3 regions of the Bacillus sp. LJBS17 genome follow, and region 3 is predicted to be linked to each of the others. Evidence: riboswitches for the same ligand, from Rfam matches in the RefSeq annotation. Region 3 holds a riboswitch; each other region holds the start of a gene.
What was found. Region 3 has a riboswitch for S-adenosylmethionine ahead of metI (cystathionine gamma-synthase/O-acetylhomoserine thiolyase). Riboswitches for the same ligand answer to the same signal wherever they lie in the genome.
Positions count from the first base shown of each region.

Region 1: it holds a riboswitch for S-adenosylmethionine, as region 3 does, so the genes downstream of both, KXZ66_RS20525 (5-methyltetrahydropteroyltriglutamate--homocysteine S-methyltransferase) here and metI (cystathionine gamma-synthase/O-acetylhomoserine thiolyase) in region 3, are expected to answer to the same signal.
Region 2: it holds a riboswitch for S-adenosylmethionine, as region 3 does, so the genes downstream of both, metE (5-methyltetrahydropteroyltriglutamate--homocysteine S-methyltransferase) here and metI (cystathionine gamma-synthase/O-acetylhomoserine thiolyase) in region 3, are expected to answer to the same signal.

Region 1 covers NZ_CP079759.1:3,973,608-3,976,884, forward strand. The annotation lists gene KXZ66_RS20515 (LURP-one-related/scramblase family protein) at 1-303, shown strand, start outside; SAM riboswitch class I at 369-475, shown strand; gene KXZ66_RS20520 (5-methyltetrahydropteroyltriglutamate--homocysteine S-methyltransferase) at 558-1,691, shown strand; SAM riboswitch class I at 1,760-1,866, shown strand; gene KXZ66_RS20525 (5-methyltetrahydropteroyltriglutamate--homocysteine S-methyltransferase) at 1,944-3,080, shown strand; gene KXZ66_RS20530 (3-hydroxybutyrate dehydrogenase) at 3,132-3,277, opposite strand, start outside.
Region 2 covers NZ_CP079759.1:1,366,717-1,369,993, reverse strand. The annotation lists gene isp (serine protease Isp) at 121-1,080, shown strand; SAM riboswitch class I at 1,213-1,368, shown strand; gene metE (5-methyltetrahydropteroyltriglutamate--homocysteine S-methyltransferase) at 1,496-3,277, shown strand, end outside.
Region 3 covers NZ_CP079759.1:1,238,512-1,241,788, forward strand. The annotation lists gene KXZ66_RS06375 (YjcG family protein) at 1-95, opposite strand, end outside; gene KXZ66_RS06380 (esterase family protein) at 132-854, opposite strand; SAM riboswitch class I at 1,022-1,142, shown strand; gene metI (cystathionine gamma-synthase/O-acetylhomoserine thiolyase) at 1,210-2,331, shown strand; gene metC (cystathionine beta-lyase) at 2,324-3,277, shown strand, end outside.

The DNA of each region.
Region 1 (3,277 bases), 1.5 Mb from region 3:
CCGCGCTATGAGATTTCAATTGGCGGGAAAACAGTTTGTGAGGTAACGAAGAAAGTAACTTTTTTCAAACCGAAATTTGTGATTTCCGGGCTTAACTGGGAAATCGATGGTGATTTATGGAGGGATGAATTCCAGCTGACGGACGGGGAAAATGTCCGGATGTCAGTGAGCAAAAAGTGGCTCAGTTGGGGTGATTCCTATCACTTGGAGATTGCAAACGAGGAAGATGTTCTGATTTGCACTGCCATCGCTATCGTGCTTGATATGGTTTTATATAACGATGAAGATGAAAGTATTCTCTAAAAAACATTGACAATTGATCCAAAAGTAATAATATTAAGATAATTGAAATCTGAATATGAAGTTGTACCTTATCAAGAGAGGTGGAGGGACTGGCCCTATGATACCCGGCAACCGCTGTTTCAAACAGAATGGTGCTAAATCCTTAAGAACATTGCGTTCTTGCAGATGAGGCGGAGATTTGATCGTTCAAGCTCTTCCTTACACAAAGGAAGAGCTTTTTACATGCTCAATATTTCAGAAAAGAGGCGAATAACATGGCTCAACAAACGAATGTTGCAGGACAAAAAACAGAAAAACAACGCAAAGCACCTTTCCGCGCCGATCATGTCGGCAGTTTGCTTCGTTCCGTTCCGGTGAAGGAATCCCGGCAAAAAAAAGCGGCTGGTGAGATGACAGCAGAACAGCTTCGTGATATCGAAAATCAAGAGATCATCCGCATCGTGGAAAAACAAAAAGAAATCGGTCTCGATGTGGTAACAGACGGGGAATTCCGGCGTTCTTGGTGGCATTATGACTTCCTGGAAGGGCTTGACGGTGTGGAACCGTTCATCCCTGCTGAGGGGATTCAGTTCCATAACACAAAAACGAAAGCGCGCAGCATCAAAGTGACGGGAAAACTCGATTTTACGAGCCACCCAGCGCTTGCTGATTATCAATTTTTACATGAGATTGCCGGTAACGCGACGCCAAAATTGACCATTCCCAGCCCAAATATGCTGTTTTTTGGCGAAAAGGCGGATAAAGGGATTTATGACGATCAAGAGGAATACTTTCATGATCTGGCCCAAGCGTACAAAAAAGCAATCAAAGCCTTCTATGATGCTGGCTGCCGTTATCTCCAGCTCGATGATACGTCATGGTCTCTCTTCTTTGAGGAAAAAGGAAGAGAGGTTGTCCGGGCGCTCGGCGGTGATCCAGAAACATTGCCAGCCATATTTGCCAAAACAATTAACGATGCCGTGGCAGACCGGCCTGGCGATTTAACGATCACAATGCACATTTGCCGCGGCAACTTCCGCTCAACCTGGGCGGCATCAGGAGGGTACGACGCTGTAGCGGAAACGATTTTGGACGGCTTAAACCTTGACGGCCTTTTCTTGGAATACGATGATGACCGCTCCGGAAACTTTGATCCGCTCCGTTTTGTGAAGCGCAAGGATCTGCAAATTGTGCTCGGCTTGATCACATCGAAATACGGCGAGCTTGAAAATCCTGAGGATGTGAAACGCCGTATCAATGAAGCCGCGCGTTTTGTCAGCTTGGACCAGCTATGCCTGAGCCCGCAGTGCGGTTTCGCCTCTACAGAAGAAGGCAACCTTCTGACAGAGGAGCAGCAATGGGCAAAGCTTCGCCATGTCATCGACATTGCCAACGATGTGTGGAGATAATCTATCATTGACAGAAATAGAAAATGTGTGAATAATAGATACTATCAGAAAATTTCATAAAAAGGTTTTCCTTATCAAGAGAGGTGGAGGGACTGGCCCTGCGATACCCGGCAACCGCTGTTTAACAGAATGGTGCTAAATCCTTTAGAGCAATGATTGCTCTTGAAGATAAGGTTGAGATTGTCACGCAAGCTCTTCCTTATCCAAAGGAAGAGCTTTTTTATATTTGAATGGAAAGAAGGAATGGACAACATGTCACAACAAACAACACCCGCAGAACAAAAATCACTTCAAAGAAAAAAACCGCCGTTTCGCGCGGATCAAGTCGGAAGCCTGTTGAGATCTGAGCCCGTTAAAAAAGCGCGGCTGCAAAAAGCGGCCGGCGAAATTACGGCTGAGCAGCTTCGCCAAATTGAAAACGATGAAATCATCCGCATTGTGGAAAAACAGAAGGAAACCGGCCTGAACGTCGTGACAGACGGTGAATTCCGCAGAGCGTGGTGGCACTTTGATTTCCTGGAAAACTTAGATGGCGTTGAGCCGTTTACTCCTGAGCAAGGCATTCAATTCCATAACGTACAGACAAAAGCACGCGGCATTAAAGTCACAGGCGATATCGACTTTTCAACTCACCCAATGCTTGAAGATTATTCATTTCTCCATAGCATTGCCGGTGACGCAACGCCAAAGATGACGATTCCAAGCCCGAATATGCTGTTTTTCCGCGGAAAACTGGAAAAGGATGCGTATAAAAAAGATTATCACCTTTTCCAGCATGATGTATCCAAAGCATATAAAAAAGCGATTCAAGCGTTTTATGACAGAGGCTGCCGCTACCTCCAGCTTGATGATACAGCGTGGGCCGTTTTCTTATCAGAAAAAGGCTTAAAACAAATCGAAGCGTTCGGAACAACGCCTGATGAGCTTCGCCAGCTGTTTGCGAAATCCATTAACGACGCGATTGCAGACCGCCCGGATGACTTGACGGTAACCATGCATATTTGCCGCGGCAACTTCCAGTCCACTTGGACAGCGGAAGGCGGCTATGACGCAGCAGCCGAAACCATTTTTGACGGCTTGAATCTTGACGGACTTTTCTTAGAGTATGATGATTCACGCTCAGGCGGATTTGAGCCGCTCCGTTACGTAAAACGGTCTGATCTTCAGCTTGTTCTTGGCTTAGTGACATCTAAATTCGGTGAGCTTGAAAATCCGGATGACGTGAAACGCCGTATCGAAGAAGCATCCCGTTATGTAAGCTTAGACCAGCTTTGCCTCAGCCCTCAATGCGGATTCGCTTCAACTGAGGAAGGCAATAAGCTGACTGAAGAACAGCAATGGGCGAAGCTCCGCCATGTGGTTGAGATCGCTAATGATGTTTGGAAATAAGCAAAGAAAAAACACACTTGATTCCCTAGCGGAGCAAGTGTGTTTTTTATGTCATTGTGCGGTGTAGCCCCCATCAAGGACGACAGCCTGCCCAGTGACGCCCTTCGCCTTCTCGCTTGCCAAAAACACGGCATAATCCGCAATTTCCTTGACGGAAAGCAGTCGCTTTTGCGGCACAAGCGGAAAAATGACTTGTT
Region 2 (3,277 bases), 130 kb from region 3:
GTGTGTATCCTATTTTTTCAAAATGCTTCAAATGGCTCTGTCCGAGCGCTTGTTTTTTTCATATAATATGAGGCAACACCCTTGAATCCACTTGAAAGCATAAAAAAGGAGGGCTTTTTTATGAATGGTGAAATCCGCTTGATCCCGTATGTGACGAATGAGCAGATCATGGATGTAAACGAGCTTCCTGAGGGCATTAAAGTGATTAAGGCGCCAGAAATGTGGGCAAAAGGGGTAAAAGGCAAAAATATTAAAGTTGCTGTATTAGACACGGGCTGCGACACAAGCCACCCTGATTTAAAAAATCAAATCATCGGCGGAAAGAACTTCACGGATGACGACGGCGGCAAGGAAGATGCGATTTCCGACTACAACGGACACGGCACACACGTCGCCGGAACAATTGCAGCTAATGATTCAAACGGAGGCATTGCCGGAGTCGCGCCTGAGGCAAGCCTATTGATTGTGAAGGTTCTTGGCGGCGAGAACGGCAGCGGACAATACGAATGGATAATTAACGGCATCAACTACGCGGTGGAACAGAAAGTCGACATCATCTCAATGTCCCTTGGAGGGCCAAGCGATGTGCCAGAGCTAAAAGAAGCAGTGAAAAACGCAGTGAAAAACGGAGTGCTTGTCGTTTGTGCAGCGGGAAATGAAGGTGACGGCGACGAACGCACAGAAGAGCTTTCCTACCCCGCAGCTTATAATGAAGTGATTGCAGTTGGATCTGTTTCTGTAGCGCGAGAATTATCAGAATTTTCTAACGCAAATAAAGAGATTGACCTTGTGGCACCAGGAGAAAACATCTTATCCACCCTTCCCAACAAGAAGTACGGTAAGCTGACCGGCACTTCAATGGCTGCCCCTCATGTCAGCGGTGCGCTTGCTTTAATCAAAAGCTATGAAGAAGAATCATTTCAAAGAAAGCTTTCTGAATCTGAGGTTTTCGCACAGCTAATCCGCAGGACACTTCCTCTTGATATTGCAAAAACGCTGGCAGGAAATGGATTCCTGTATTTAACAGCTCCTGATGAGCTCGCAGAAAAAGCAGAGCAATCACATTTGTTGACCCTATAAGATTATTTTTCTTATATAATATACACCACATCATGTAAATAAAAATTTCAAATTCTATGTTGACAATGAATTTGAATTACTGTTAAGATTACCAACAAATGATTCAACTTTTCAAAAAATTAATAACATTTTCTCTTATCGAGAGTTGGGCGAGGGATTGGCCTTTTGACCCCAACAGCAACCGACCGTAATACCATTGTGAAATGGGGCGCACTGCTTTTCGCGCCGAGACTGATGTCTCATAAGGCACGGTGCTAATTCCATCAGATTGTGTCTGAGAGATGAGAGAGGCAGTGTTTTACGTAGAAAAGCCTCTTTCTCTCATGGGAAAGAGGCTTTTTGTTGTGAGAAAACCTCTTAGCAGCCTGTATCCGCGGGTTAAAGAGAGTGTTTTACATATAAAGGAGGAGAAACAATGACAACCATCAAAACATCGAATTTAGGATTTCCGAGAATCGGACTGAACCGGGAATGGAAAAAAGCACTTGAAGCGTATTGGAAAGGCAGTACTGATAAAGATACGTTTTTGAAGCAAATCGACGAACTATTTTTATCCGCAGTAAAAACACAAATTGACCAGCAGATTGATGTTGTGCCTGTTTCTGATTTCACACAGTATGACCATGTACTCGACACAGCAGTCAGCTTCAACTGGATCCCGAAACGTTTCAGACATTTGACTGACGCTACCGATACATACTTCGCTATCGCCCGCGGAATCAAAGACGCCGTATCTAGTGAAATGACAAAATGGTTTAATACAAATTACCATTACATCGTTCCGGAATATGACGAGAGCATTGAGTTCCGTCTGACAAGAAACAAACAACTCGAAGATTATCGCCGGATCAAACAGGAATACGGTGTGGAAACAAAGCCTGTGATTGTCGGCCCTTATACGTTCGTTACGCTTGCTAAAGGCTATGAACCGTCTGAAGCAAAAGCGATCCAAAAACGACTTGTGCCATTATATGTACAGCTTTTGAAAGAGCTTGAAGAAGAAGGCGTAAAATGGGTTCAAATCGATGAGCCGGCGCTCGTTACCGCCTCTAGTGAAGATGTCCGCGGTGCAAAAGAATTATTTGAAAGCATTACAAGTGAGCTTTCATCCTTGAATGTGCTTTTGCAGACGTATTTTGATTCTGTTGATGCTTATGAAGAGCTGATCTCTTACCCGGTTCAGGGAATTGGCCTTGATTTCGTTCACGACAAAGGCAGAAACCTGGAACAGCTTAAAACACATGGCTTTCCGACAGATAAAGTGCTGGCAGCCGGCGTTATCGACGGACGCAACATTTGGAAAGCGGACCTTGAAGAGCGTCTCGATGCCGTTCTTGATATTCTCAGCATTGCAAAAGTTGATGAACTGTGGATTCAGCCTTCCAGCAGCCTGCTGCATGTTCCAGTAGCGAAACACCCTGATGAGCATTTGGAAAAAGACCTATTGAACGGATTATCCTACGCAAAAGAAAAGCTGGCCGAGCTGACAGCTTTGAAAGAAGGCTTAGTATCAGGAAAAGCGGCGATCAGCGAAGAGATTCAGCAGGCTAAGGCTGATATCCAGGCGCTTAAACAGTTTGCAACAGGCGCCAATTCTGAACAAAAGAAAGAGCTTGAGCAATTAACTGATAAAGACTTCAAGCGCCCGATTCCGTTTGAAGAACGTTTAGCCCTGCAAAATGAATCTCTCGGCCTTCCGCTTTTGCCGACGACAACGATCGGCAGCTTCCCGCAGTCTGCTGAAGTGCGGAGCGCACGCCAAAAATGGCGGAAAGCTGAGTGGTCCGATGAACAGTATCAAAACTTTATCAATGCGGAAACAAAAAGATGGATTGATATTCAGGAAGAATTGGAGCTTGATGTCCTTGTTCACGGCGAATTTGAACGGACAGACATGGTCGAATACTTCGGTGAAAAGCTGGCCGGTTTCGCCTTCACTAAATATGCCTGGGTTCAATCATACGGCTCACGCTGTGTCCGCCCGCCAGTCATTTACGGAGATGTTGAATTTATTGAACCGATGACAGTGAAAGACACAGTCTACGCACAGTCATTGACTTCCAAGCATGTAAAAGGAATGCTGACGGGCCCGGTTACAATCTTAAACTGGTCTTTCCCTCGAAACGACATCTCGAGGAAAGAAATCGCCTTCCAAATCGGGCTTGCCCTTCGCAAAGAAGTTAAAGCGCTTGAAGAC
Region 3 (3,277 bases):
GGGATTAGAGAGTAGCTTGGGTCATAGCGCTTTCTGTAAGAGTTTGCAAGGTCTTGGAGCTTTTTTGATGGAAATAAAACGATTCCGTATTTCATATTATGTCCCTCCTGGAAATAAAGTATGATAGAGTGTTAAAGCATTTTTTTCAGCGCCGGGGTGATGAGCGGCTGCCAGTATGTCCATTTGTGGTCTCCGTCAAATGGCTCGAAATCATAATCGGAAAGCTTTTTCTCCAGCAGCTGTTTCAGCTCCCGGTTCGGTTCTGTAAAGTCCAGAATGTTCCCGTCTGTCGTGTGGACGTCAGTTTCTTTTGTTCCGATTTGGTGATAAATAGAGAGGTGTTTGATATCGTCTGACTGTTTTACGGCTTCTAGTACGTGTTTGTCAACATAGGGAGACTGCATGATGATGTTGCCAAACATATTCGGATAATCAAGCGCTGTCATAAGTGACACGGTTGCTCCGAGCGAATCACCGATCAGCGTTCGGCCGTAACCGATCTGATAGGTTGGATACTCATCATCTGCAAAAGGAACGAGCTCATGGGCGATGAACCGTTTATACGCCGAAAATTTTGAACCCTCCGGATGATAGGTGTTTCTGCGCTCTTTTACATCCTTATAGGGAACACCGATAATAATGCTCCGGTCTATTTCGCGTTTCGACAGCAATTCCTCAACCTGTCTGCCGATCCTCCCCAGCCTGAAATAATCGTGGCCGTCCTGCGCGATAATGACATGGTATTTATAAAGCGGGGAGTAGTTGGACGGCAGATAAACAAGCAAGGTCATTTCCTCGTTAAGCTCTTTTGAAAAGAATTTCTTTTCTTGCACTGTGCCGTTTTTCGGTGCCATAAAAACATTCCTCCAGGACATCACTATACTTTCTTGCATTTTCAATTATTGTACCATGAATTATTAGAAATTTCTCTCTTTAAACGGTTCGGCACACGAAGAAAAAAGTGTTGAAATAAACTGTGAATTGCGCTAATATAAAACAATCAGAAAATTGAAATCGATATTTCTTATCGTGAGAGGTGGAGGGACTGGCCCTTAGAAACCTCAGCAACCGGCTTGTTTTGCATGTGCAAAGCGCCAAGGTGCTAAATCCAGCAAGCGTTTTTTATGCTTGGAAGATAAGAAGAAGCGTTAAACCCCTTCTTCTTATGAAGAAGGGGTTTTTATTTTGAAAAGGGAAGGTGTCAGCTATATGTCACAGCACGTTGAAACGAAATTAGCTCAAATTGGGAACCGTAGCGATGAAGTCACGGGAACAGTAAGTGCTCCTATCTATTTATCAACAGCATACCGCCACAGAGGGATCGGAGAATCTACCGGATTTGATTATGTCCGCACAAAAAATCCGACACGCCAGCTTGTTGAGGACGCGATCGCTAACTTAGAAAACGGCGCGAGAGGGCTTGCCTTTAGTTCGGGAATGGCTGCTATCCAAACGATTATGGCGCTGTTTAAAAGCGGAGATGAACTGATCGTTTCATCGGACCTATATGGCGGCACGTACCGTTTATTTGAAAATGAATGGAAAAAATACGGATTGACTTTTCATTATGATGATTTCAGCGATGAGGACTGTTTACGCTCTAAGATTACGCCGAATACAAAAGCGGTGTTTGTGGAAACGCCGACAAACCCCCTTATGCAGGAGGCGGACATTGAACATATTGCCCGGATTACAAAGGAGCACGGTCTTCTGCTGATTGTAGATAATACATTTTATACACCGGTCTTGCAGCGGCCGCTTGAGCTGGGAGCTGACATTGTCATTCACAGCGCAACCAAGTATTTAGGCGGGCATAACGATCTGCTTGCTGGACTTGTCGTGGTGAAGGATGAGCGGCTCGGAGAGGAAATGTTTCAGCATCAAAATGCGATCGGCGCCGTCCTGCCGCCATTTGATTCGTGGCTTCTGATGAGAGGAATGAAGACGCTGAGCCTCAGAATGCGTCAGCATCAGGCAAACGCGCAGGAGCTTGCGGCGTTTTTAGAAGAGCAGGAAGAAATTTCGGATGTGCTGTATCCCGGAAAAGGCGGCATGCTGTCCTTCCGTCTGCAAAAAGAAGAATGGGTCAATCCGTTTTTAAAAGCGCTGAAGACCATTTGTTTTGCAGAAAGCCTCGGCGGGGTGGAAAGCTTTATTACATACCCTGCGACCCAGACGCACATGGATATTCCTGAAGAGATCCGCATCGCAAACGGGGTGTGCAATCGGTTGCTGCGCTTTTCTGTCGGTATTGAACATGCGGAAGATTTAAAAGAGGATCTAAAACAGGCATTATGTCAGGTCAAAGAGGGAGCTGTTTCTTTTGAGTAAACACAATTGGACGCTGGAAACCCAGCTCGTGCACAATCCATTTAAAACAGACGGCGGAACCGGGGCGGTCAGTGTACCGATTCAGCACGCCTCGACTTTTCACCAATCTTCATTTGAAGAGTTCGGGGCATATGATTACAGCCGCTCTGGCACGCCGACAAGAACAGCTCTCGAAGAAACAATTGCCGCACTGGAAGGCGGAACAAGAGGATTTGCTTTCAGTTCAGGCATGGCTGCCATCTCAACAGCATTTTTACTGCTGTCACAGGGTGATCACGTTCTTGTGACAGAAGATGTATACGGCGGAACCTTCCGTATGGTGACAGAGGTGCTGACCCGGTTTGGCATTGAGCATACGTTTGTCGACATGACGGATCGTAATGAAGTGGCGCGGAGCATCAAGCCGAACACAAAGGTCATTTATATGGAGACGCCATCAAATCCGACACTTGGGATTACGGATATTAAAGCGATTGTTCAGCTTGCAAAAGAAAACGGCTGTCTGACCTTTCTGGACAATACATTCATGACACCGGCACTGCAGCGTCCGCTTGACCTCGGCGTGGATATTGTACTTCACAGCGCGACAAAATTCTTAAGCGGACACAGCGATGTGCTCTCAGGTTTGGCTGCTGTCAAAGATGAAGAGCTTGGGAAGCAGCTGTATAAGCTGCAAAACGCGTTCGGCGCCGTCCTTGGCGTACAGGATTGCTGGCTTGTCCTGCGCGGATTAAAAACATTGCAGGTCCGTTTAGAGAAGGCGAGTCAAACAGCCCAGCGGCTTGCGGAATTTTTCCAAAAGCATCCGGCGGTGAAGCGCGTGTATTATCCGGGACTGGCTGATCATCCCGGCGCTGAAACCCATAAAAGCCAGTCAACGGGAGCGGGCGCCGTACTATCTTTTGAGCTTGAAAGCAAAGAGGCCGTTAAGAAGTTAGTCGAGAAT